Regions from separate parts of the Streptomyces sp. NPDC054887 genome, predicted to be linked through region 2. Evidence: riboswitches for the same ligand, from Rfam matches in the RefSeq annotation. Region 2 holds a riboswitch; the other holds the start of a gene.
What was found. Region 2 has a riboswitch for cobalamin ahead of ACWGH0_RS16415 (ribonucleoside-diphosphate reductase subunit alpha). Riboswitches for the same ligand answer to the same signal wherever they lie in the genome.
Positions count from the first base shown of each region.

Region 1: another riboswitch for cobalamin. It lies ahead of ACWGH0_RS07770 (CbtB domain-containing protein); the one in region 2 lies ahead of ACWGH0_RS16415 (ribonucleoside-diphosphate reductase subunit alpha).

Region 1 is NZ_JBSGYQ010000009.1:139,476-147,254, forward strand. Features, by position in the region: gene ACWGH0_RS07760 (class F sortase) at 1-325, shown strand, start outside; gene ACWGH0_RS07765 (CbtA family protein) at 336-1,097, opposite strand; gene ACWGH0_RS07770 (CbtB domain-containing protein) at 1,115-1,333, opposite strand; cobalamin riboswitch at 1,368-1,537, opposite strand; gene ACWGH0_RS07775 (glycoside hydrolase family 6 protein) at 1,673-2,704, shown strand; gene ACWGH0_RS07780 (galactose oxidase-like domain-containing protein) at 2,776-4,710, opposite strand; gene ACWGH0_RS07785 (glycosyltransferase family 2 protein) at 4,707-6,653, opposite strand; tRNA gene ACWGH0_RS07790 (tRNA-Lys) at 7,107-7,180, opposite strand; gene ACWGH0_RS07795 (peptidoglycan-binding protein) at 7,350-7,779, shown strand, end outside.
Region 2 is NZ_JBSGYQ010000025.1:30,316-38,094, forward strand. Features, by position in the region: gene ACWGH0_RS16410 (ribonucleotide-diphosphate reductase subunit beta) at 1-489, opposite strand, end outside; gene ACWGH0_RS16415 (ribonucleoside-diphosphate reductase subunit alpha) at 492-2,885, opposite strand; cobalamin riboswitch at 3,029-3,152, opposite strand; gene ACWGH0_RS16420 (Uma2 family endonuclease) at 3,264-3,848, shown strand; gene ACWGH0_RS16425 (YbdD/YjiX family protein) at 3,907-4,110, opposite strand; gene ACWGH0_RS16430 (carbon starvation CstA family protein) at 4,107-6,326, opposite strand; gene ACWGH0_RS16435 (GntR family transcriptional regulator) at 6,529-7,299, opposite strand; gene ACWGH0_RS16440 (extracellular solute-binding protein) at 7,584-7,779, shown strand, end outside.

The DNA.
Region 1 (7,779 bases), on a different contig from region 2:
GCCCGGCGCCGCGGGAGTCGCCCTGCTCGTCGGCCATGTCGACACCGAGAGCAAACCGGCCGTCTTCTACGGTCTGAGCGCCGCCCGCCCGGGCGAGAAGGTCCGGGTCGCGGGGGCCGGTGGCCGGAGCCTGGAGTTCACCATCGACGACATCCAGGTCTTCACCCGCGAACGCTTCGACCCGCAGAAGGTGTACGGCCCCCGCCACGGCGACCGGGCGGAACTGCGCCTGATCACCTGCGGGGGCACGTACGACAAGAAGGCCCGCACCTACACGGCCAACGTCGTGGTGTCGGCCTACCTCACCGGTACGGGCAAGGGCTGACCGGCCGCCGCTACGCCGCCACCGGAGCGGCCGCCGGAGCCGTGCGTCCGGCGGCCCGCAGGCCCAGCGCACCGAAGACCCCGGCGAACACGGCCCACAGGACCGCGTGCGAGGCCAGCGACAGCATCCGGAAGTCCCACAGCAGCGTCGCCGCCACCGGGACCTCGTCCGGGTTGCCCGGCAGGGCGAAGAGCACCGCGAGCGTGGCGACCGCCGTGACGGCCACCGCGACTTGGCGCACCGGCAGGGACCGGTCGGCGAGGCGTACGTACAGCTGCCACGCCAGCACCATGCCGAGGACGCCGATCACGACGGCGGCCAGCCACAGGGCCTGGCGGTCCGTGACGGTGCCGGAGTCGCCGACGCCAGGCGGGTTGGCGGGATAGCGCAGTCCCGGCAGCAGCGAGACCGCCGTGAAGGCGGCCGCGCCGAAGGCCAGGGCGCGCGGCCACGGCCGCTCGCCCAGACCCGTCCGGCGGTGCACCAGCGCGTACGCGAGGGTGAACAGGACGCCCAGCGCGAGACCCATGACGACCGCCGTGACGACGAGTCCGAGGTGCTGGGTGGAACGCGAGAACAGCTCTTCGTGGTGCTGCACGGCCGTGGCGGCCGTGCCGTGCGCGTGCTCCCCGGCGGACCGTGCCTCCTCCAGGCGGATGGCACGGTCCATCAGGGGCTCGGCCAGCAGGAGCGAGAAGAGACCGGCGGTGAGACCGGCCGCCCCGCCCGCCGCGAGACCGCGCCCGAGCAGGGGCAGTAGGGGGGTCGACATGGTACTGACGGCCCCGATCAGTGGCAGGGGGCACCGAAGAGGTGCCGGCCGTCGTGCGCGAACTCGTGCAGGTAGTCGCCGGTCGCGGAGACGACCGTGCCGTTGTCCATGAAGACCGCGTAGAGCGCGACCACGGCGATGATCGCGGCGGCGGCCATGATCAGCCAGTCGCGGGTGGTGGTCGTGGCGGACGCGACCGCCGCGGTGTCGGTGTGCTGCGCAGTGTGCAGTGACATACCGGTGTGCCTCCTTCTGGGGTTTCCACGCCCCAAATCAGGAGGACGACGGGTCAGTTCCTGACTTCCGTACGGGCGGCCTTCCGGCTCTCGTACGGTCACAGTGGCGGGACCGTCCCGGGCTTGCACCGGGTTCCTGTCCACCGTCGCCTCGATGTGTGTGGAGTTGTCCTCACGGAGAGTCCCAGCCCGGCTGAGCACTGTCAACAGGCCGTCGCCCGCCCGCCCCCGGCCCCCGGCCCGTGTGTCAGGATGGTTTCGACCGGATGTGTCCGGGGAGGGGCCGGGGGGTCCTCAGAGAATCTTCAGCGCGTCTTGGGCGCAGCCAAGGGGGAGTGGATGTACGGCAGTTACACCGGCCGTGGGCGCAGGGGTGTCCGGGTGGCCGCGGTGGGGGCCGTGGGGGCCGCGCTGCTTCTGGCGGGCTGTTCCTCCTCCGGGGGTGACGGCGGGGACGGGGCGAGCCTGCCGCCGCTGAAGCAGCAGCCGAAGGGCAGCGACCCGTACTGGGTCAATCCGGAGGGAAACGCCGCCAAGCAGGCGGCGGCGTACGCCAAGGACGGTGACGACGAGAAGGCCCGTCTCATCCGCAGGATCGCCGAGCAGCCGACCGCCGAGTGGATCGGCCCGGACAACGCCGAGGCACAGACGAGGGGATACACCGAGGCGGCCGAGAAGGCCGACCGCGACGCCCTGCTCGTCCTCTACAACATCCCGCACCGCGACTGCGGCCAGTTCTCGAAGGGGGGCGCCGCCGACGGCAACGCCTACCGGACCTGGACCGACCAGGTGGCCAAGGGCATCGGCGACCGCCCGGCCACCGTCGTCCTGGAGCCGGACGCGGTGCTGCACCTGGTCGACGGCTGCACGCCCGACGAGTTCCACGAGGAGCGGTACGACCTCCTCAAGGGCGCCATCAAGCGCCTCAAGCAGCAGCCGAAGGTCAAGGTGTACCTGGACGCGGGCAACGCGGGCTGGAAGTCCCCCGACGCGCTGTTCCAGCCGCTCCAGTGGGCGGGCATCGCGGACGCGGACGGCTTCTCGGTGAACGTCTCCAACTTCCAGACCACCGAGGTCAGCAAGGACTTCGGCAAGAAGCTGTCGGCGAAGGTGGGCGGCAAGCCGTTCGTCATCGACACCAGCCGCAACGGCAACGGCCCGTACACGGGGGGCGACCCCGCCGAGAGCTGGTGCAATCCGCCGGGCCGCGCGCTCGGTGAGAAGCCGACCACCAAGACCGGTGACGAACTGGTCGACGCGTTCCTGTGGATCAAGCGCCCCGGCGAGTCGGACGGCGACTGCAAGGGCGGCCCGAAGGCCGGCGAGTGGTACGAGGAGTACGCGCTCGAACTGGCCCGCAACGCGAAGTAGCCGCACCGAACGGGAAAGGGAGGGCCGCCCCGACGGGCGGCCCTCCCTTCGCGTCGCGTGCGGCGCCCCGCCTACGGGACCTCGATCCAGATCCCCTCGGACGGCGTTCCGTGACGGTCCGTCACGAACAGCATGTAGTAGCCCGAGGGCACCAGCGCCCGGTTCTCCGGCACCGTGACCGTGATGCCGTCCTTCGTCTTCTTCAGCCCCAGCGCGACCGTGCGCTGGTCGACGTCGGTGACATGGGTGACGGCGCTGGGCCGCATCAGCTTCGCGTCCTTGATGGACGCGGCCTGCGCCGACCCGAAGGTCGCCGTGCCGCCCCGCTCGATCTTCTTCGGTCCGCCCGTGAGCTTCGGCCGCGCGTCCCGGAAGAGGTACGGCGGCGTGTAGATCTCGATGCGCTGCTCGAAGACGCCCGGCCGGGTGTTGGCCTTGTCGGAGTACAGCGAGTCGGAACCGAAGATCATGACGCGCCCGTCGGGGAGCAGCAGCGACCCCGAGTGGTAGTTGCGGCCGACCGCCGGGTCGGCCACCCGGCGGTACCTGCCGGTCTCGGCGTCGTACAGCCGCGCCTGGAGGATGTCCGAGCCGCCGCGGCCGCGGTAGTCGTTGGAGCCGCCGGTGATCAGGACGGTGTCGTCCGGCATCAGGGACGCGCTGGGGTAGCGGGTGCCCTGGTCGAGCGAGTCGCCGTCCCGGAAGCGCGGGTTCGCCTCCTTGAGGTCGACGAGGCGCGACTTCTCGCTGGACTTCTCGGACTCGCCGACGCCGCCGCCGCCGATGACCATGTACTTCTCGTCCTGGGCGGGAGGCAGCCGCACGGTCGCGGAGGTCTCCATCATGTCCGGGTCGCTCAGGCCGGGGATCTTCTTGAACTTGTTGGTCTTCAGGTCCCAGATACCCGGCTCACGGCCCTCGTCGGCGGGCCCGTACCCGGCGTTGGAGCCCGAGTAGAACAGCTTGCCGTTGTTCATCAGGAAGATCGCGGGGTACGTCGGGAACTTCCTGATGACCCCCGTGTACGTCCACTTCTTCGTGACGGGGTCGTAGATCTCGTCCTTGCCGGGGACGATCTGGCCGATCTCGTCCAGGCCGGACAGCGACAGGACCTTGCCGTCCTCCAGCGTGGTCAGCGTCGGGTACCAGCGGGCCTCGTTCATCGGGTCGACGGTGATGTACTTCTCCGCGACCGGGTCGAACTCGTAGGCCTCCTTGATGCCCTGGAAGTCCTTCTTGTCGAGGGCGAGCTTCTGCGCGATGCCGTAGACGTTCTTGGCGTCGGTGCCGGTCAGGCCGTGGACCCGGTAGTTGTCCTCGGTGCCGGACTCGTACTTCTTGCCCGACGCCTCGGCCTCGACGTAGATGCGGCCGAGCCCCGCCTCCGTGCGCAGGAAGCGGCCGGTCTGCTTGTCGAAGATCTTCTTCGCCTTCTCCACGAGGACCGGGTCCTTGGAGACGTACGTCTTGCCGTTCTTCTTGCCGGTGAAGATGGTCCCGGCGGGCAGCGTCTTCGGGGCGTCCGGGTCCTCGTTGTGCACGATCATCAGGCCGCCGGCCTTGGTGACGTCGCCCTCGAGCTTCTCGTACCGCTTGGTGCCGCCCGCCACCAGCAGCTTCCCGTCGGGCAGCTGGGTGTGCCCGGCGCAGAACATGTCCTTGGGCGTCGGGATCTTCTTGTAGGTGTCGGTCTTCGGGTCCCACAGCACCGACTCGAACTTCTTGGCGTCGAAGTTCTTCTGGTTGTTGCCCGACCCCGCGATCAGCAGCACCTTCCCGGTGTGCAGCAGAGCGGCGTGGATCGTGTTGATGCGGAACTCCGACGGGACGTCGAGGAAGTCCCAGTGGCCGTTGGCGGCCTTGTAATCGGGCCGGTTGATCTTGTAGTCGTGGTACTGCTCCGAACCGAAACGGTAGAGCGCGGGCCCGTTCATCCCCGCCAGAGCGAGCACCACCACACCCGTTATCGCCAGGCGGCGGGTGCGGCGGCTCGGACGGTACTTCATTTCTTACGTCCCCCAAGGGCGATCTGCATGGTCTGGTCGGAGTCGGCCCACGTGGGCTTCTGCTGCGGTGCGTGGGCCTCGGGCGGGGGACCGGCCGGCGGCTCGGACTGGCTCGGCGGCGTCCCGTGCCTGCCCTGCCCCTTCTTTTTCTTCTTCTCGTCGCGGACGGTCCACCGCCAGGCGAAGATCGGCGCCGCCGTGATCATGAGGGCGAGCGTGGCCCAGGTGATCATCGCGGGGTGGTCGTGGCCGAGGAAGAAGGAGGAGACGAGGGACCCGCCGAAGACCAGGATGAAGAACAGGTGGATACGGAAGGTGCCGAAGAGCGTGTCGGGGCTGGAGGAGTCGCCCTTGGGCGTCACCACGAAGCCGGACTTGCGGCGCAGTACGGCGTCCATCAGCGAGCGCGCGTAGATCGGTGCGGAGAGCGCGGACATCACCATGCCGGCCAGGCCGCCGGAGCCCTCGGGCTCGTGCGGCGAGACGTTGTGGCGGCGGTTCCAGATGTAGAGGCCGATCTGGAGCGCGGAGGCGTTGCCGTACAGCATCATCCAGATCGCCGGGTCGATCTGGACGCCCGAGGCGCCCATGCCCAGGAACAGGGCGCAGCTGAGTGCCGCGAGGATCCAGTTCATGGCGGACATCGGGTAGAAGATGATCATCATCGTGTAGTTGAAGAGCTTGCCGGCGGGCAGCGAGCCGTAGCCCCTCCAGTACTGCTTGAGGATCGTCTCGTACGTGCCGCGCGACCAGCGGAGCTGCTGGGTGAAGAAGTCGGTCCACGCGGTCGGGCCCTCGCCGACGGCCAGCACGTCGGGCGTGTAGACCGAGCGCCACTTCCTGCCGGTGACCGGGTTCTTGGCGCGGTGGATCTCGAAGCCGGTGGCCATGTCCTCGGTGATCGAGTCGTACAGGCCGCCGATCTGCTTGAGCGCGCTGATGCGCACCGCGTTCGACGTGCCGACGAACATGGGGGCGCCGTAGCGGTTGCCCGCGCGCTGGATCAGGGCGTGGAACAGGAACTGCTGCGACTCGGCGGCCTTGGTGACGAAGGTGTCGTAGTTGCCGTAGACCTGCGGGCCGATGACGAAGCCGATGTCGGGGTCGCGGAAGTAGCCGAGCATCCGCTCCAGGTAGTTCGGCAGCGGCACGTGGTCGGTGTCGACGGACGCGAAGAAGTCGTAGTCGTCGCCGTGCGCGTCGAGCCAGGCGTTGTAGTTGCCGTGCTTGGTCTTGGCGCGGTGCGGGCCCTTGGCCTGGTTCCACTTCGCGACGCCCTTGCGGGAGAAGTGGTGCACGCCGAGGCGTTCGCAGACCTCCTTGACCGCGGGGTCGTCGCCCTCGTCGAGGAGCCATACGTGCATCAGGCCGCGGTGGCGGATCCTGACCGCCGCCTCCAGCGTCTTCGTCACCATCTCCAGCGGCTCCTTGCCGGGCACGAAGGAGGTGAGGAAGGCGACGCGGGTGCCGGTCTCGGGCACGACGGGGACCGGGTCGCGCGCGACCAGGGTCGCGTGCGCGTTCGACAGGACGTTCATCGTGCGGAAGAGCTCGATCAGGCCGATCGAGACCAGCATGACGATGTCGAGGATCAGCAGCGTGTCGTTCTTGAGGTTGGGGTCGCGCTCGGTCCAGTGCCCGGGCTGCATCAGCCAGACGAACAGGCCGAGGGACACCAGCGGCGCGGCGCACAGCAGCAGGGCGGCGCGCACGCGGTGCGGCTCCTGGGAGAGCAGCGAGCGGTACTGCACCGTGTACGGCTTGTCCGGGTCGGGCTGCGTCAGCGGTCCGGCGAGCCGGCTGTAGTGCTCGTAGTCGTACCGCGGCAGCGGCTTCTTCTGCCGTATGCGCGACCCGCCGGTCCGCAGCTGCGGGGGCACCCGGAGCTGCGCCGTCCGGGAAGGGTCGTTGTTGTGCCGGGCGCCGGTCGGCGTCGACGTCATGAGTCATCCCCCCGCACGCATGCTGGCTGCGTGTGTTCGTCGGTCTCTTCGCCCGGTGCCGGTCCCCCTCGACCATGCCGGACGCACAGGTGGCCTGCTGTCATCCCTTCAGACATGGGACGACAACCTTCCGGTTGCATGATGCCCGCCCCGGGATCTGTTCGTGAACGGGGCCCCCGCCCCCCTGCGTCCCGGCAGCCCCCCGGCTGCCCGGCTCCGCCCCCCAACTCGCCGGAGCCCTCCGCCCCGTGGGAGCCGCCGACTTCAGGACAGGGTCTACGACCCCCGCCTTGATCGCAAGGGCGAAACGAGGTGTTTCCCGGTCATACGAGGGCTTTGGGAGCCGTCTGTGATCGGCTTGCTACATGGGTTCGACGCGGAGGCGACACGCCCGGAGTGTCCGTAAAACCACCGAAGCCCCCTCACGCTCGGTGAGGGGGCTTCGACGCCATGTGCGCCGCCAGGGACTCGAACCCCGGACCCGCTGATTAAGAGTCAGCTGCTCTAACCAACTGAGCTAGCGGCGCCTGTCTGACTCGGAGAACTTTACCCGACCCTCGCGGGTGCTCGGAACCGGCCACGCCGCGTACTGTCCGTTTGATTATCATTTGGACCGTCAACATGCGTTATGTCCAGACAGTTGAAACACTGTCACCCGTGCAGATCCGCCAGAAAAACCCACGGGAGGGGAACCGCATGACGATGCCGGTTTTCGAGGAGTACGAACCCGCGGCCGACTGCGGCTGCCCCGGCTGCGCCCAGGAGCGCCGCGCCGCCGCGCTCGGCCTGACGGTCGCGGCCGGCGGCCACCCGGCCGCCCACGGGGCCCGCCGCGCGCTGGTGCTCGCCACCGCCGCGGGCGTGGTGCTCGGCGGCGGCGCGGGCGGCGCGGCGAGCGCCGTCGCCCCCGGACACGCGCCGGCCCGTACCGGAGCCGACCACGACCCGGCGACGCCGCAGGGCGGCCCCGGCCCGCTGCACGGCGGCCGGCCGGGCAAGGCGACCCCGACCGCGCACACGACCACGAGCACCACGCGGCCGGCCCTGCGGTTCACGACCCGGGCCGAGATCATCGACCGTGCCAAGCGCTGGCTGGACGCCAAGGTCCCGTACAGCATGGAGAAGT
Region 2 (7,779 bases):
GGTCTCCAGGCGCTCGATCTTCTCGACCGAGTCCATCCACTTGAAGCAGAACTGCGCCTTCTCCCGGATCGAGGGGATCTCCTCCACCGCGTCGAACGCCGCGGCGCGGTCGTCCGGGTCGGGCAGGTAGGTGTCGAGCAGCGTCAGGTAGAACTGGACGTGCACGGCCTCCTCGAAGAGCTGGCGCGAGAGGTACAGGCGCGCCTCGGGGGAGTTGATGTGCTTGTAGAGGGTCAGCACCAGGTTGTTGGAGACGATCGAGTCGCCCGTCGCGAAGAACGCGACCAGCCGGCCGATCATGTGCTGCTCACCCGGCGAGAGCTTGGCGAGGTCGGCGACGTCGGAGTGGAGGTCGACCTCCTCCACCGTCCACGTGTTCTTGATCGCGTCCCGGTAGCGCTCGTAGAAGTCCGGGTAGCGCATGGGGCGCAGGGTCAGCTCGAAGCCCGGGTCGAGAAGGTTTTTAGAGATTGCAGCCTTGTCGCTCATGATTACTGGCACGCCTCGCAGGACTCGGGGTTCTCAAGGGAGCAGGCGATCGCTTCCGCGTCGGGGGCGGCGGGGGCCTGCGGTACGGGGACGGGGGCCGCGGCGGCGGCGCCGGAGCCGGCCGCGCGGGCGATGCGGGTCGCGGGGCGCGAGCGCAGGTAGTACGTCGTCTTCAGCCCCTTCTTCCACGCGTACGCGTACATCGAGGAGAGCTTCCCGATGGTCGGCGTCTCCAGGAAGAGGTTCAGGGACTGCGACTGGTCGAGGTACGGCGTACGGGCCGCCGCCATGTCGATCAGTCCGCGCTGCGGGATCTCCCACGCCGTGCGGTACAGCGCCCGCACCTCCTCGGGGATCCAGCTGAAGCCCTGCACCGACCCGCTCGACTCGCGCAGCGCCTCGCGGGACTGGGCGTCCCAGACGCCGAGCTTCTTCAGGTCCTCCACCAGGTAGCCGTTGACCTGGAGGAACTCACCGCTGAGCGTCTCGCGCTTGAAGAGGTTGGAGACCTGCGGCTCGATGCACTCGTACACGCCCGCGATCGACGCGATGGTCGCGGTCGGCGCGATCGCCAGGAGCAGCGAGTTGCGCATGCCCGTTTTGGCGATACGGGCGCGCAGCGCGTCCCACCGCTCCGGCCAGGTGACCTCGACGCCGTAGTGGTCGGGGTGCAGGACGCCGCGCGCCGCGCGGGTCTTCTCCCAGGCCGGGAGCGGGCCGCTGACCTCGGCGAGGTCGCAGGACGCCTCGTACGCGGCGAGCATGATGCGCTCGGCGATCCGGGTGGACAGGTCGCGGGCCTCGGGGGAGTCGAAGGGCAGGCGCAGCTTGAAGAAGACGTCCTGGAGGCCCATCGCGCCCAGGCCCACCGGGCGCCACTTGGCGTTGGAGCGGCCGGCCTGCTCGGTCGGGTAGAAGTTGATGTCGACGACGCGGTCGAGGAACGTGACGGCCGTACGCACGGTCTCGTCCAGCCGCTCCCAGTCGATCTCGCCGTTCCCGAGAACGAACGAACCGAGGTTGACGGAACCGAGGTTGCAGACGGCGGTCTCCCCGTCGTCCGTCACCTCCAGGATCTCGGTGCACAGGTTCGAGGAGTGGACGACCGACCCGGGCTCCGCCGTCTGGTTCGCCGTACGGTTCGACGCGTCCTTGAACGTCATCCAGCCGTTGCCGGTCTGCGCCAGGGTGCGCATCATCCGGCCGTACAGCTGGCGCGCGGGAATCGTCGTACGGGCGAGTCCGTCGGCCTCGGCCTTGCGGTACGCCTGGTCGAACGCGTCGCCCCACAGGTCGACCAGCTCGGGCACGTCGGAGGGCGAGAACAGCGACCAGTCGGCGTCCGCGTCGACGCGGCGCATGAACTCGTCGGGGATCCAGTGCGCGAGGTTCAGGTTGTGCGTACGCCGCGCCTCCTCACCCGTGTTGTCGCGCAGCTCCAGGAACTCCTCGATGTCCGCGTGCCAGGTCTCCAGGTAGACGCAGGCCGCGCCCTTGCGCCGGCCGCCCTGGTTGACGGCGGCGACCGACGAGTCGAGGGTGCGCAGGAAGGGGACGATGCCGTTGGAATGGCCGTTCGTGCCGCGGATCAGGGAGCCGCGGGCGCGGATGCGGGAGTACGAGAGGCCGATGCCGCCCGCGTGCTTGGACAGGCGCGCGACCTCGTGGTAGCGGCCGTAGATCGAGTCGAGCTCGTCGAGCGGCGAGTCCAGCAGGTAGCAGGACGACATCTGCGGGTGGCGCGTACCGGAGTTGAAGAGGGTCGGCGAGGACGGCAGGTAGTCCAGGCGGCTCATCAGGCGGTACAGCGCGGCGACCTCGTCGGCGGCGGCGGGGGACTCGTCCTTGGCGAGCCCGGACGCCACGCGCAGCATGAAGTGCTGCGGGGTCTCGATCACCTGGCGGGTGATGGGGTGGCGCAGGAGGTAGCGGCTGTAGACCGTGCGCAGGCCGAAGTAGCCGAAGCGGTCGTCGGCGGCGGGGTCCACGAGCGCGTCGAGACGGGCCGCGTGGGCGGTCACGAAGGCGGCCGTACGGTCGGCGATGAGGCCCTCGCGGTGGCCGACGGAGACCGAGTCGGAGAACGTGCGGACGCCCTGTGTCGCCGCCTCGTCGCGGATCGTCCGGGTCAGGAGGCGGGCCGCGAGCCGGGAGTACGCCGGGTCCTCGGCGATCAGACCGGCGGCGGCGTCGGTGGCGAGGCCCCGGAGCTCGGCCGCGTCCGACGCCGCGTTGCGGCCGCGCAGCGCGGCTGCGGCGACTCTGCCCGGGTCGGTGTCGGGGAGGTCGACGGTCAGGTCGGTGAGGGTCCGCAGCAGTGCGGTCCCGGCTCCGGGTCCGTCGGACGACTCCGTCGACTCCGTGGCGGTTGCCGGATCGGCTGACGCGATGGTCACGGGGTGCTCTCCCTCGCTCGGCTCGGGGCCGGCGGGGGAGGAGTGGGGGCGTACGGGCGCGCGTCACCCCGCGGGGGCGGCGCACCGCGTAGCATCCACAGGCCCAACCGCGAGGCCCGGACGTGTCGGTACCCGGTTCGGTCGAGCCGGATACGCCGTCGGCAGGTCCTCGGACTCCTGGGTGCGCAAAAGCGCACCGATCACACCGTTGCGGGACAGTTCCGGATTCACACCGGATTCCCCTGCGGCGACAGCGAGCATGAGCATACATGTGGGGGCGGTGGGGAGTTGCACCCCCCACATGTTGTGTCGCGCGAGGAGGATCAGGGCGGCTGTCACAGCTCTCGGCTATCGTCGTGAACACAAGGAGGTACGCCCATGTCAGCCGTCGACGACCGGCCCCACCTGCTCCCCGAAGAGTTCGACGAGGCCACGCGCATACTGACCCGCACGACCGAGGGCGTGCGGCTGGAGCTCATCGACGGGAGGCTGAGGAGCAGGGTTGTGCCGGACGGTGATCACGGGCGGATCATTCAGTGGTTGACGCGCATCTGTATGCAGTCCCGCCCCGAGCTGTGGCTCCATCCCGACCAAGGGCTGAAGGTGCAGGCCTACCGGAAGGGGCGCGCGCGCCCCGACGGCTCACTCGCGCCCAGTGACGCCTTCGTCGGCCAAGGCGAGTGGGCCGACCCGGATCAGGTGCTCATGGTCGTCGAGGTCACGTCGTACGACACCGACACCGACCAGCGCGACCGGGTGGAGAAGCCCCGCGCCTACGCCCAGACCGGCATTCCGGTGTACCTGTTGATCGACCGGGACACCTGCGAGGTGACGGTCTACAGCGAGCCCGACGGCGTGCGGTACGAGAACGCGCACATCGTCCCCTTCGGCAAGCCCTTGACGCTGCCCGGTCCAGTGGACATCAGGCTGGAGACCGAGGCCCTCAAGGAGTGGGTGCGCTGACGCGCCGACGGGCCGCCGCGTACCCCGGTGAGGAAACGCGACGGCCCGTCGGCCGTGCTCAGCAGCAGCGGAAGCCCTCGCGGGGATCCGCCTCGCGGGCGTCGGTGCGGCCGCGTTCGAACTCGCGGCGCGTCATGACCGGCGCTTGCGGGTCGCAGGACCGCGCGTGGGCGACGTACCGGTCGTACGCCGACTCGCCCGTCAGCTCGCGGACGTACCAGCGGATGCGGCCCGCCGCCCTTCGCACGTCCGTCAACGTCATTCGGACGTCCCCGCCCCGGCCGGCGCCGTCTCCTTGCGGTTGCCGCCCTCGGGGCCGACACCGGCCGCTACCAGCTCGGCCTTCTCCTCCTTGGTCGCGATGATCGAGGCCGGCGCGACGAGCCGGGACTCGACGTACGGAGCCTCGTGGAGCTTCACGCTCTCGGGGTCGCGGATCGCCTTGAGGCAGACCCGGCCGGCGTCCGCGAGCACCACCACGATGAGGATCGCGAAGAGCGCGCACAGCACGCCGTCGACGGTCGAGTTGGTGACGACGGTGTGCATCTGGTCCATGTTCTTCGCGGGCGGCAGCACCTGGCCCGCGTCGATGCCCGCCTGGTACTTGTCGCGCTGCGCGAAGAAGCCGACCTTCACGTCGTCCGAGAAGATCTTCTGCCAGCTGGCGGTGAGCGTGACCGCCACGTCCCACGCGAGCGGCACCGCCGTCACCCAGGCCCACTTCAGGCGGCCGGACTTCACGAGCAGGGTGGTGCAGACGGCGAGCGCGACGGCGGCCAGGAGCTGGTTGGCGATGCCGAAGAGCGGGAAGAGCTGGTTGATGCCGCCCAGCGGGTCGTGCACGCCGACCCACAGGAAGTAGCCCCAGCCGCCGACGACGACCGCGCTGGCGAACCAGACGCCCGGCTTCCAGCTCACCTGGCGGAACGGCTTGTAGACGTTGCCCAGCATGTCCTGGAGCATGAAGCGCCCGACGCGGGTGCCGGCGTCGACCGTGGTGAGGATGAACAGCGCCTCGAACATGATGGCGAAGTGGTACCAGAACGCCTTCATCGCGGTGCCGCCGACGACGGCGGAGAAGATCTCCGACATGCCGAGCGCGAACGTCGGCGCGCCGCCGGTGCGCGACAGCAGGCTCTGCTCCTCGACGTCCTTGGCCGCCTGGGCCAGGGCCTCCGGGGAGATGGAGAAGCCGAGGTTGGTCACCGCCTCGGACGCCGCCTGGACGCTGTCCCCGACCACGCCGACGGGCGAGTTGATGGCGAAGTACAGCCCCGGGTCGATGATGCAGGCCGTGATCATCGCCATCACGGCGACGAACGACTCGGTCAGCATCGCCCCGTAGCCGATCATCCGGATCTGCGTCTCCTTCTGGACCATCTTCGGGGTGGTGCCCGAGGAGACCAGGGAGTGGAAGCCGGACAGCGCGCCGCAGGCGATGGTGATGAAGACGAACGGGAACATCGAGCCGGCGAAGACCGGTCCCGTGCCGCTGGTCGCGAAGTCGGTGACGGCGGGCATCTTCATCGTCGGCAGGGCGATGAACACGCCGAGCGCGAGCAGCGCGATGGTGCCGACCTTCATGAAGGTGGAGAGGTAGTCGCGCGGGGCGAGCAGCAGCCACACCGGGAGGACCGAGGCCAGGAAGCCGTACACGATCATCCAGACGACGAGCGTGCCCGGCTCCAGCGTGAACGTGTCCGCCCACGAGGACTCCGCGACCCAGCCGCCCGAGACGATCGCGAGCAGCAGCAGCGCGACGCCGATCAGCGAGACCTCGCTGACCCGGCCGGGCCGCAGCACGCGCAGGTAGACGCCCATGAAGAGGGCGATCGGGATGGTCATGCCGATGGAGAAGACGCCCCAGGGCGAATGCGCCAGCGCGTTCACGATGACCAGCGCGAGCACCGCCAGCAGGATGATCATGATGGCGAAGACGGCGACCAGCGCCGCCGCGCCGCCGAACGGCCCTATCTCGTCCCGCGCCATCTGGCCGAGCGAACGGCCGTCGCGGCGGGTGGAGAAGAAGAGCGTCACCATGTCCTGGACGGCGCCGGCGAGGATGACGCCGACGATGATCCATATCGTGCCGGGCAGGTAGCCCATCTGCGCGGCCAGCACGGGACCGACCAGCGGGCCCGCGCCCGCGATGGCGGCGAAGTGGTGCCCGAACAGCACGCGGCGGTCGGTCGGGTGGAAGTCGACACCGTTGTCGAGCCGCTCGGCCGGAGTGGCCCGGTTCTTGTCGACCTTCAGCACCCGGTGGGCGATGAAGCGCGAGTAGAAGCGGTACGCGATGGCGTACGAGCCGAGGGCCGCCGCCAGCATCCAGGCGGCGGAGACCTCCTCGCCGCGCGAAAGGGCGAGCACCGCCCAGGCGATGGCGCCGACGAGAGCCACGGCGCTCCACACGGCGATGGACTTCGGGGACAGGGCCCGTCGTCTCTGGGCTGGTGTTGTCGACTGCGGCTCCGGCATGACGGTCCGTCCCCTCGCGCGATCTTTCTCGTAACGTGCGCGAAATCTAGGTGCTGTGACCGCCGGGCGTAACCCCCCGTCCGCATATCGGTACGGACACGGCCCGACCATTGCAGGTCGGAGCCGTACCAGAACTCCCTCGGCCCCCGGGCCGCTTCGGACGCCGCCCGGGCCCTCGGCCGCTGTGTGGAGCGCCGCCGTGTCAGTCCGTGGGCCGCTTGAGGTTCGCCACGAACTTGTAGCGGTCGCCGCGGTAGACGGAACGCACCCATTCCACCGGTTCGCCGTTCCCGTCGATCGAGTGCCGGGAGAGCATCAGCATCGGCAGGCCCACGTCCGTGCCGAGCAGCCCGGCCTCGCGCGGGGTGGCCAGCGAGGTCTCGATGGTCTCCTCGGCCTCGGCGAGACGGACGTCGTAGACCTCCGCCAGCGCCGTGTAGAGCGAGGTGTACTTGACGAGCGAGCGGCGCAGCGCCGGGAAGCGCTTCGCCGACAGGTGCGTCGTCTCGATCGCCATCGGCTCGCCGCTCGCCAGCCGCAGCCGTTCGATGCGCAGGACCCGCCCGCCCGCCGAGATGTCGAGCAGCCCGGCGAGCGTGTCGTCCGCGGTGACGTAGCCGATGTCCAGCAGCTGGGACGTGGGCTCCAGGCCCTGCGCGCGCATGTCCTCGGTGTACGAGGTGAGTTGCAGCGCCTGCGAGACCTTGGGCTTGGCCACGAACGTGCCCTTGCCCTGGATCCGCTCCAGGCGGCCCTCGACGACCAGTTCCTGGAGCGCCTGGCGCACGGTCGTGCGGGACGTGTCGAACTCGGCCGCGAGGGTCCGCTCCGGCGGTACGGGCGTCCCCGGCGGGAGGGTTTCCGTCATGTCCAGCAAATGGCGCTTGAGCCGGTAGTACTTGGGCACGCGCGCGCTGCGTGTCGTCGCCGCCGCCGTGCCCTCGGCCTCCGTGCCGCCCCCGTCCGTGGCCATGACCCGCCTTTCCGACTTCTGTGCTGCTGCCGTCACCGGCTCCTCCGACTGTCGCGGCTCACATGGTGGCACGGCCTCGCCGAAGGTCGTCGCCCTTGCTCAGGTGTCGGTCCGATAACGGACGCGAGAGCCCTTCTTATACACCCTTGACACCCATAAAGGTCTAGGCCAAGCTCCCGGTACTGGTCTAAACCATTAAAGACCAAGGTCCCACCCCCGGGCAGTACTTGTCGTAAGTCTTCGCGGTGGGCAGGGGGGTTGCAGGCATCCCTGAGGAGGGTGGCGTGAAGCGCAAGCTCATCGCGGCGATAGGCGTCGCGGGCATGATGGTCGGCATGGCGGCGTGTGGCGACTCGGGCGGCACGGGCGGTGGCGACAAGGCGAAGCCCAAGGAGCTCACGGTCTGGCTCACGGTCGACGCCCAGAACAACTGGCCCGAACTGGTCAAGGCGGCCGACGACAAGATCGCCAAGAAGTACC